2 regions of the Brenneria nigrifluens DSM 30175 genome follow, and region 2 is predicted to be linked to the other one. Evidence: predicted binding sites of a transcription regulator. Region 2 holds the regulator's gene; the other holds the start of a gene.

Region 1 (5,560 bases), 290 kb from region 2:
TGATCCAGGGTGAGTTCCAGACTGGCGAGGTTGGTTTGCAACTGCGCTACCGAGGTGGCGCCCAGCAGGGTGGTGGCGACGAACGGCTGCTGGCGGACGAAGGCCAGGGCCATCTGCGCCGCATCCAGGCCGTGTTTCTGCGCCAGCGCCACGTACTCGGCGATAGCCTGTTCGGTATGCGGCGCGCTGTAGCGCACAAACCGGCTGAACAGCGTATTCCGCGCGCCGGCGGGCCTGGCGCCGTTCAGGTATTTGCCGGTCAGCGTACCGAATGCCAGCGCCGAATAGGCCAGCAGCTCAACCCCTTCATGCTGGCTGATTTCCGCCAGACCGACTTCAAAGCCCCGGTTCAGCAGACTGTAAGGATTCTGAATGGAAACGATGCGCGGCAGATCGTGTTTTTCCGCCAGATGCAGATAGCGCATCACTCCCCACGGGGTTTCGTTGGACACGCCGATATAGCGGATTTTCCCGGCGCGCACCTGCTCATTCAGCGCCTCCAGCGTTTCCAGCAAGGTTACGGCGGGTTTTTCGTCGGTATATTGATAGCCCAGTTTACCGAAACAGTTGGTTTGCCGCTGCGGCCAGTGCAGTTGATACAGATCGATGTAGTCGGTGTTCAGCCGAGTCAGGCTGGCGTCCAGCGCGTCACGGATATTTTTGCGATCCAGCGCCTGCTGCGACCGGATCCCGCTGTCATTGCCGCGCGTCGGCCCGGCGACTTTGCTTGCCAGTATCAGTTTTTCCCGTCCGCCGCGGGATTTCAGCCAGGAGCCGATATAGCTTTCGGTTAATCCCTGGGTTTCCGGGCGCGGCGGCACCGGGTACAGTTCTGCTGTGTCAATCAGGTTAACACCTGCGGCAATGGCGTGATCCAATTGGGCATGAGCGTCAGCTTCGCTGTTTTGTTCGCCAAAGGTCATGGTGCCGAGGCCCAGAACACTCACTTCTAAAGAACTATGTGGAATACGGTGATATAGCATTGCCAGCTTCCTTTATGTCTGAGAATTGCGGATAAGCAGGCAAACGCCCGCTTATCTGAATTTGACTATAACCAAGCCGGGTCATGTGGGGAAGCGTCTTTATTGCATAGCGGTGGCGGGGACGTGCCCGCCGGATGTCCGAAGTGAAGAATCAGCGCTCGATGATTTGCGATATCTCATTGGTGTTAATCTGTTTTTTATTGCCCTGTTCGTCCACGTAGCTGAGCAATCCGGTTTCTTCATCCAACTCCGGCTTACCCTGCGTCAGCAGCATCTGCCCGTCCTTGGTGGCCATGACATAGTGGCTGGAACAGCCGCCGAGGGTGAATAATAACGCCAGCATAACCGCCATTTTTATCTGTACTTTCATCGTCTCTAACCTGTTTTAGACCGCAAAATTAAGGCTCATTAATCACTCTAGCAAATAGCCGGCAAGGATGATGTAAGAATAATGGAGAAAATTGCTCATAAATCAGCGTAGCCCGCGAGGGGGTCACTCGGTGGTTTTGGCTTTTTTTCCGCGCAGCAGATTCAGCGTTTCCACCGCCATGGAGAAGAACATCGCGAAGTAGATGTAGCCTTTCGGCACATGAATTTCGACGCTTTCCAGGATCAAGGTGAAACCGACCAATATCAGGAATGACAGCGCCAGCATTTTGACTGACGGATGCCGTTCAACAAATTCGCCGATCGCCCTGGCGGAGAACATCATCACGCCCACGGCGATAATCACCGCCGCCATCATGATAAACAGATGATCGGAAAGGCCGACCGCGGTAATCACCGAATCCAGGCTGAAGATAATATCCAGCAGCATGATCTGTACGATCGCCCCAAAAAACGAATGCACCTGCGAGACGTGATCTTCCGAGCCGCCCTCCACCGTTTCGTGAATTTCCCTGCTCGACTTCCAGATCAGGAACAGTCCGCCGAAAAACAGAATCAGGTCGCGCAGGGAAATGTCATTGCCTAATACGCTAAACAAAGGGTTTGTCAGACGGATAACCCAGGCGATAGAGGCCAGTAACCCCAGACGCATCAGCATGGCGCCCATAAGGCCAATCCGCCGTGCTTTATTTTGCTGGGCTTTGGGGAGTTTGGCGACGACCAGCGACAGGAAAATAATGTTGTCGATACCAAGAACGACTTCCAGAATAGTCAACGTTCCCAGTGCCAACCAGGCATTCGGATCAACAATCCAATCAAACATTGTATCAATGCACCTTAAACGAAATGTAAACGATATTATACGCCGCCATATTAGCGTGCAGGCAAGCGAAAGTGTGGCTGGTTATAGCAGAAAATGGCGCGCCAACAGGGGGGCGGTAAAGGTTTTCTTTAAGTAGAATCCACGGGGTAAGGTGAGAATCGGCTGCCCAAACTCACCAATCGCTTCCGTCAGGGCGCGGCTATTGGCTGCTTTGGGGCGTAATTGTAGCACTTCGCCATGGCGAGCGGTGATACTTTCAACCCGGCCGAGGACGATCAGATCCATCAGTTCTTCCCAGTCGCGGCGCAACTGCTCTTCCTCTTCCCGGCTGGGGCTCCAGATAAGCGGGGCGCCAATCCGCCGTGCGCCCAAAGGGATATGCCGCGAGCCTTCCACCGGGACCCACAATACCCGCGCCAGTTTGTGCCGTACGTGGCTGCTTTCCCAGGTGACGCCGCTGTTGCCGGTGAGCGGGGCGACGCAGACGAAAGTGGTTTCCAGCGGTTTGCCCTGCTCGTCGATGGGAATGGTTTTCAACTCGATACCGATATCGGCGAAATCCTGCTCGGGCTTACTGCCTGCGCTGGCGCCCAGAAAACGCTCCAGCAGTGTGCCAATCCAGCCTTTATCCCGTTTCAAATTCGCCGGCAGCGGCAGTTGCGCGATCGCCGCCAGTTCAGCCAGATCGTAACCGGCAAGCGACCGGGCCCGCAGCAACAGTTCCTGTTCACTATGCGGCGGCGTAGTGAAAACGGATGGTGAATTCATAGGTTATATAGCCTGATTTTTTCCGTTCAAAAAAAAGACAACGGGCGAAAAACATTACCGCACGGTCGGAGAACTTGTTTAAGGAATCAATAATAGCATGATTCATAGCGGTTTTTCCGAATGAGATCCTGTCGGCGGAATCTTATTTCGTAAACTGTGCACCTGTAGACGCCAACAATGAACAGGATCTTACACCAGGTTATCCACAGATTTCTTGGATAACCGGCATAAAGATGCATTACTGGTTTGATTTACAGCCTTGACGCGGGGCGGTTTTGCTGTTTCTGCCGGTTTTTTGTCTGATGTGCTGTCAGTCTCTGTGGATAAAATCGGCATAGAACGATCTTTCGCCAGCGTTAAGGCGGGAATAATTCCGTCAGGATTCTTTACGGTGATTTTGTGGTTGAAAAACTAATTAACATCATGAAAATAAAATTTATTTATTTAGATCTTAAAGGAGGGGGCTTCACGGCCGGTAACAGGTTCCACTTACTTTTTCATGGGTTCTGCACAAAGATGTCCACAGAAATAGTGAATAAGCCGCCGGGATCGGCTTTTACATGTTTATAACTTTGATGTTATCTGTGGGTTATCGAGACTTTATTAGAAGGGATATGGCTCCAAGCAGTAGTTTACCGTCTGCCGGGAGTGTGAAACAATCAGCTCATCTTTGCATTTAAAGTCTATTGAGGTAGTCCGGTGATCGATGATGATGGCTACCGCCCGAATGTTGGTATCGTAATTTGTAATCGGCAGGGACAGGTCTTGTGGGCTCGTCGCTACGGCCAGCACTCCTGGCAGTTTCCTCAGGGGGGAATTAATCCCGGCGAAAATGCGGAACAGGCGATGTACCGTGAACTGTTCGAGGAAGTGGGGTTAAGGAAAAAAGATGTGCGTATCCTGGCATCTACCCGCAACTGGTTGCGCTATAAATTACCAAAACGTTTGGTGCGTTGGGATACAAAACCGGTATGTATCGGCCAAAAGCAAAAATGGTTTCTGCTACAGTTAATGTGCAATGAGTCAGAGATCAATATGCAAAGCAGCGGTACGCCTGAATTCGACGGCTGGCGCTGGGTCAGTTACTGGTATCCGGTACGTCAGGTGGTATCTTTCAAGCGTGACGTTTATCGTCGGGTGATGAAAGAGTTTATCAGCCCGGTGATACAACTTCAGGAGCATAGCGCGGCTCGGACGGCGCTGCCGCCCGGCGTCCGGCGAAAGAGAGGGTAAATCAGGCACATCATGCTTACGCGCCTGCGAGAAATTGTCGAAAAAGTAGCGGCGGCGGCCCGCCTTGATGATGCGCTGGATATTCTGGTGAATGAAATCTGCCAGGCGATGGATACGGAAGTCTGTTCCATCTATCTGGCTGACCACCAGCACCAATGCTACTACCTGATGGCCACGCGCGGATTGACAAAACCGCGCGGACGTACCGTCACGCTGGCGTTCGGCCAGGGCGTGGTCGGTCTGGTGGGCCAGCGGGCGGAACCGATTAATCTGGCGGATGCCCGCACCCACCCCAGTTTCAAATATATTCCCGCCGTAAAGGAACAGCATTTCCGCTCTTTTCTCGGGGTGCCCGTTATCCATCGCCGCCAGCTGCTGGGGGTGTTGGTGGTGCAGCAGCGCGAACACCGGCAGTTTGATAAAAACGAAGAGTCGTTCATGGTGACGCTGGCGACGCAGCTGGCGGCCATACTTTCCTTGTCGCAGATTAAAACGCTGTTCGGGCAATTCCGTCAGGCACGCGTTAAAGCGCTGGCGGCATCGCCCGGCGTGGCGATCGCCCCCGGCTGGCGGGATTGCAGCCAGCCTTCTCTGGATCAGGTCTTTCCCGCTTCAAGTCTGGACAGCGAACGGGAGCGCGTCCGGCTAACCCAGGCGTTGGAGGAAGCCACCGCGGAGTTCCGCCGTTTCAGCAAACGCTTCGGCGCCGGCGCGCAAAAAGAGAGCGCGGCCATTTTTGATCTCTATTCCCACCTGCTTAATGATGCCCGCTTGAAGCGCGAACTGTTTCAGGAAGTAGACGCCGGCAACGCCGCGCAATGGGCGGTCAAGCTGGTGATTGAGCGTTTTGCGGCGCGGTTCTCCAGCCTGCAGGATACCTATCTGCGCGAGCGGGCCGGCGATTTCCGCGCCCTCGGGCAGCGGCTGTTATTCCATCTCGACGATAACGCGCCCAGCCTCGGACGGTGGCCCGAACGCTTTATTCTGGTTGCCGATGAACTGACGGCGACGCTGCTGGCGGAATTGCCTGCGGAGCGGCTGGCGGGGGTGGTGGTCTACGACGGCGCGGCAAATTCTCATGCCGCCATTCTGGTGCGCGCGATGGGGATCCCGACCCTGGTCGGCGCGGATATTCAGCCTGAGCTGCTTCATCAGCGCACGCTGATTATCGACGGCTATCGCGGCGAGCTATTGGTGGATCCCGAACCGCTATTGGTGCAGGAATATCAGCGTCTGCTGATTGAAGAAAATGCGCTCACCCGCCTGGCGGAAGATGACATGGCCCGCCCGGCGGTGCTGAAAAGCGGCGAACGCATGCAGGTGATGCTGAACGCCGGGTTAAGCGCGGAGCATGATAAAAATATTA
Region 2 (5,560 bases):
CAGCTGTTGCCGCGTCAGTTCCGCCGTCAGAGCGGACAACGCCTCCGGCAGCTGTTCCTGGCTGTAATGCAGGAATAGTTCCGCCTGAAGCAGGGGATAAACCAGCGTAATCTGGCGGATCAGTTCGCCCAGGGTAATGCGGCGATGGTGGATCGCCATACTGGCAATAAGCGACGGCAGGATCAGCAGATGCTGAATATTATTGCGGTAATAGGTCATCAGCACCGCCTGTTCCCGCGGCAGAATAATGATGTCGCCGATATTGTCTTTTTCGACTTCAAATTTATCCATACTCAACGCGTGTTCCAGCAACTCATCCGGCGTCTTTTTAGGGACGGTGATATCTTTATGGTAAGGAACGTTGCGCAGCAGTTGCAGATAGCAGTCCAGCTGTTCGTGCATTTGCTCTCGGGTAAGGGAGCGCTGGCGAGAAGCCAGTAGCGCCGTTGAACAGAGGTTCATGGCATTGGCGGCGGCGGCGTTGTTGATGCGCACCATGATATCCATCGCGATATCCTGCACCGTCGGCGATAACCAGCTTGGGCGCTGGGCTTCAATCGGGTCGATGGCCTCGCGCCATTGCGGCACGTGCTGATTCAGATAGGCGGTCAATGGCAGCGGATCGCCGAAGTTCACATAACCCTGTCCGAGGTTACGCAGCTTACGCAGACCGCGCACCATCTGGATAAATCCTTCTTTCTCTTTCGTCGCGCCGCGCAGCTCTTTCGCATAGGTGCCGACTTCCATAACATGCTCGTAGCCCACATAGATGGGCACCAGCGTAATGGGGCGCGTGCCGCCGCGCAGCATGGCCTGGATGGTCATGGCCAGCGTACCGGTTTTCGGTTCCAGCAGTCGTCCGGTGCGTGAGCGTCCGCCTTCGACGAAATATTCGACGGAGTAGCCGCGGGCAAATAGCTCGCCCAGATATTCGCGGAAAATGGTGGAGTACAGCTTATTGCCTTTGAACGTACGGCGAATAAAGAAGGCTCCCAATTTGCGGAAGATCGGACCGGCAGGCCAGAAATTGAGATTGATCCCCGCGGCGATGTGCGGCGGAACCAGCCCCTGGTGGTAGAGCACGTAGGAAAGCAGCAGATAGTCCATATGGCTGCGGTGGCAGGGCACATAAACGATTTCATGCCCGTCCTGCGCCAGTTGACGCACGCGTTCGGCGTTATGGACGTTAATGCCTTGATAGAGGCGGTTCCAGGTCCAGCTTAATACGCGATCCGATAAGCGCACGGCTTCGTAGGAAAAGTCGGCGGCGATCTCTTCCATCAGGGCAATGGCGTTTTGCTGCGCCCGCTCATGGGAGAGCTTCTTGCTGCGCGCCTCGTCATCAATGGCTTTTTTGATCGCTTTGGAATTAAGCAGTTTATTAAACAGCTCCTGACGCACCGGAAGGCGCGGGCCCACCGCGGCCAGACGCAGGCGTGAGAAGTGCATGCGGGCGACGCGGGCGAGCTTGTGGGCAATGGTTTTATCCGTGCCGTGCTCGGTTGCCATATAGCGCAGCGATACCGGACTGGAGAAACGGACAAAGCTGTCCCGCCCCAGCCACAGTACGGCAAAAAATTTCTCGATACCGTTAAGCAGCCGCAAATGCGGCGTAGCAGGACTTTGCCCTTCGCGGCCGGGAGAGCGACCGAACATCACGGATACCGGCACCATCTGCACGTCCAGTTCAGGGTTGCCCTGGTGCAGATCCAGATAGTCGTGAAACAGTTTTACCGATTTCTGTTTCGGAACGTAGTAGCGGAAAACCCGCGGCCCGTCATTAATGAAAACATGACTGGGCAGCCGCACGCCGCCGATATCCACCGGTTGTAGCGGATCCGGCAGACCTAGCGCCTGACATTTTGCCCTGAGCGTCAGTAAATCCGCCTGCGAATTGTAAGGCAATACATAGAGAACCGGGCGCGAGGGATCCAACCTCAGTTCAGCCACGGGATCTGTGGGTATGACCTTACTTTTCACTAATAGTTTGAGTGGGAAATTCAGTAAGTTATAGTAAATTTTACGCCAACCTGACATAACAACTTGAAGCCTCTTGTTAGCAATGCGTCGCAAGGATACCAGAAACTGCGCTGGAGATCTGTTGTGATGAGACAACGGTTGCGCGTTAAAATGCGACCGATCGCTGATAAATAATTGGAGAAGGAATGAATAAGGCAACGGGGATGACCCGGATAATCAAGGCAACCGGCTATTCCCTGCAGGGATTGAAGCAGGCATGGCGACATGAGGCGGCGTTCCGTCAGGAAACCTGGCTGACGATTGTCGGGGCGATCGTCGCCTGTCTGCTGCCGGTTACCCTGGTTGAAAAACTGCTGCTTATCGGCTCGGTGGTATTGATCGTGCTATTTGAGCTGGCTAACAGCGCGATTGAAGCGGTGGTCGATCGTATCGGCCTTGAGCATCATGAGCTATCCGGCCGGGCAAAGGACATGGGCTCGGCCGCGGTGCTGGTCGCCATTCTGTTGGCTGCGGTGGTGTGGGGCAGCATCCTTTGGCAGAATTTTGCATAAGGGATTGCATAAATTAATAAAAAACCGTGGTTTACTCATATCTTCGGTTCCCAATTATTGATTACCTGTATATACTCACAGCAAGACTGTATAAACAACCAGGGGGCGGAATGAAAGCATTAACAGCCAGACAGCAGCAGGTTTATGACCTGATCCGCGATCATCTTGCACAGACCGGTATGCCGCCGACACGCGCGGAAATTGCCCAGCAGCTGGGATTTCGGTCACCAAATGCCGCCGAGGAGCATTTAAAGGCATTGGCGCGCAAAGGCGTCATTGAAATGGTATCCGGCGCGTCGCGCGGTATTCGCCTGCTGATGGAAGAAGAGGCCGGCATTCCGTTGATTGGCCGCGTTGCGGCGGGTGAGCCGCTGCTGGCTCAGCAGCATATCGAGTGTCACTATCAGGTTGACCCGTCCATGTTCAAACCAAGCGCCGACTTCCTGCTGCGCGTGAGTGGAATGTCGATGAAAGATATCGGTATTATGGATGGTGATTTGCTGGCGGTACATAAAACGCAGGACGTCCGTAACGGACAGGTGGTGGTGGCCCGAATTGAAGATGAGGTCACGGTAAAACGCTTGAAAAAACAAGGTAGTATCGTACATCTTCTGGCTGAAAACGAAGAGTTTTCCCCTATTGTCGTCGACCTGCGGCAACAGAATTTCTCTATTGAAGGGCTGGCGGTCGGCGTTATTCGCAACGGCGACTGGAGCTGATTTCACGTCTTTGACTAGCCGGTAACACTGTTTGTTCTGATATTTCTCAGCTACCGCCTCGGTTTCGGGGCGATGTCATTTAAATATTTCCCTTATCATCTGTATTTCAGTGAGTTGTCTGTATATCGGCGCCTTCTGCCCTCCCGCTCTTATTGAGCACGCTCATCACCGTATATTTAGTTACATTCAGGCAGTTAACTATAGCAATACAGCTATCCTCTGTTTCCCTTATGTTTTTTAATTGTTTTGCTGTAAAAAGTTAATTACTCGGTGTCAAACTCCGCTTTAAAAACATAATGCGAAATTATTGTCTATAATTTCTATTAAGGTAAGCACATTTGTCGATATTGGTTGATGGGTCATCGTGAACAATTGAAAACTTACAGGAAGTTTATGATGGCGCTTACTGAAATGATTGATCCGGAACTGACGACAAGAGGCATAGGCAGCCGGTTAGCGTATGCCGATCTGAACCCAAGATTGGAGATATATATTATGAATAAAGACCAAGCTGGCGGAAACTGGAAGCAGTTTAAAGGTAAAGCAAAAGAACAGTGGGGGAAATTGACTGATGATGACATAACGGTCATTGAAGGCAAACGTGATCAACTGGTTGGTAAAATCCAGGAACGCTATGGTTACGAGCAAGAAAAAGCAGAGAAAGAAGTAAATGACTGGGAAAGTCGTCACAAATACCACTGGTAACTCAGGTTCGTCTTACCAGGGGATACCCCGGCCAGCCCTTACGAGCGATCGTGAGGGCTATCGTTTTTTGATGGGAATCGTGTGGTCGTGATCGCAATATTTGGGCTGTTTACAGGATGCCACTTCCTGACAGTCCTCACATAATCCATGTGCTTCAATAATACTATGGCGCAAGGTGAATCCTGCCTGTTGTGCCAACTGACGCAGTCTGTCTTCTACGCCTTTTGTCTGGCGTTCGGTGACCAGGCCACAGCGATCGCAGATAAACAGCGCTGAAGTATGGTTGTGATTTTCGATGTGGTGGCAAAGCACATAGCTGTTGTTTGACTCCACCCGATGAATAAATCCCTGCTCCAGCAGAAAATCCAATGCGCGGTAAACCGTCGGGGGTTTGGCTTGCGGTTCGGATAGGCGCAGCAGATCGAGCAGATCGTATGCGCTGATCGCTGCGGACTGCTGCGCCATCAGGCGTAACACTTCCAACCGCTGTGGCGTCAAACGTACGCCGCGGTGCTGACAAATCTGTTCAGCCTGGGCAAGTAGTTTGTCCTGATTGGTTGAATCCATTGCCATATCACCCTGACGTATAAAGGAACCAAGCCGATATCTTACCACGGCTGCAAGAAAAGGCAGAACCGGTGACGTTCACCAGCCGGTAAAGATGGATAGCGAAAACTTAAACCACCAAATCAATCAGCAAAGCGCGCAGCGGCGTCTCAGCCTGAATGGTCAGCCCGCTTTCCTGGCGGATAAACGCGCCATCGCCACAGCTTAGCCTGTCGCCATCATGCCTGTTACCGCTAACCGCCGCCGAGCCGTGCAACAACTGGAAATAAGCCTGATTGCCATTCAGTTTAATGGTCTGTCGCTCATTTCCCTGTAGCGCCAGATGATGGATCCACACCTGCTGACGCAGTTGCAGACTGTTTTGCTCCCCCTCCGGCGAGGCCAGTAAACTGAGTCCGGTTTTATGCAGCGTCAACCGTTGCTGCGGGCTGTTTTCCCGCGTCGGGCAGGCATCCAGCCACAGCTGCATACGCGTCAGTGGTTGGTTCGCGCTGATATTGTGTTCGCTGTAGCTGGCGTTGGGTTGCGTCGCCAGCAGCAGCACATCCCCTGTTTGGGCGTGGATATGATGGCCGCGGCTATCGCGGTACTCCGCCTCGCCCTGCAGAATGATATTCAGGATGTCGACGCGCGGGTAAGTGCGCGGCTGGAACGAAGCGCCCGGCGCCAGCACTTCCTGATTCAGCACCCTCAGCGATGCATAACCCAGCAGTTGCGGGTCGAAGTAATGGCCGAAAGAGAAAGTATAGCGCGCCTGCAACCAGCCATAGTCGGCTTGACCGCACTGTTCTGCCGATCTTTTTATGATCATGGTGGTAAGCCCGGATAATTATTTCTTAAACAGATAGTAATTGTGTGGACGCTCGATTGTTAGCTAGTTAATCTGGTGGGTATGTTCAAAATTACTGAATGAGTGCCAACATGTCCAAAGAACGAGCATTGACATTGGAAGCCTTGAGAGTCATGGATGCGATTGACCGTCGGGGAAGTTTTGCCGCCGCGGCGGATGAGCTGGGGCGCGTACCTTCAGCCCTGAGC

Evidence for each region. The regulator LexA, encoded in region 2, represses DNA repair genes until DNA is damaged. The targets are predictions, from matches to a motif close to TNCTGTATGTACATACAGNA.
Region 1: the regulator LexA is predicted to act here: its motif matches at 3,201-3,220, upstream of mutH (DNA mismatch repair endonuclease MutH).

What each region holds. Positions count from the first base shown of each region.
Region 1 covers NZ_CP034036.1:3,779,448-3,785,007, reverse strand. The annotation lists gene EH206_RS17730 (NADP(H)-dependent aldo-keto reductase) at 1-983, opposite strand, end outside; gene EH206_RS17725 (YgdI/YgdR family lipoprotein) at 1,135-1,353, opposite strand; gene EH206_RS17720 (TerC family protein) at 1,477-2,193, opposite strand; gene mutH (DNA mismatch repair endonuclease MutH) at 2,275-2,961, opposite strand; gene rppH (RNA pyrophosphohydrolase) at 3,661-4,194, shown strand; gene ptsP (phosphoenolpyruvate--protein phosphotransferase) at 4,207-5,560, shown strand, end outside.
Region 2 covers NZ_CP034036.1:4,071,320-4,076,879, reverse strand. The annotation lists gene plsB (glycerol-3-phosphate 1-O-acyltransferase PlsB) at 1-2,037, opposite strand, end outside; gene EH206_RS19145 (diacylglycerol kinase) at 2,166-2,531, shown strand; gene lexA (transcriptional repressor LexA) at 2,642-3,250, shown strand; gene EH206_RS19135 (CsbD family protein) at 3,746-3,955, shown strand; gene zur (zinc uptake transcriptional repressor Zur) at 4,013-4,522, opposite strand; gene EH206_RS19125 (pirin family protein) at 4,632-5,333, opposite strand; gene EH206_RS19120 (LysR family transcriptional regulator) at 5,444-5,560, shown strand, end outside.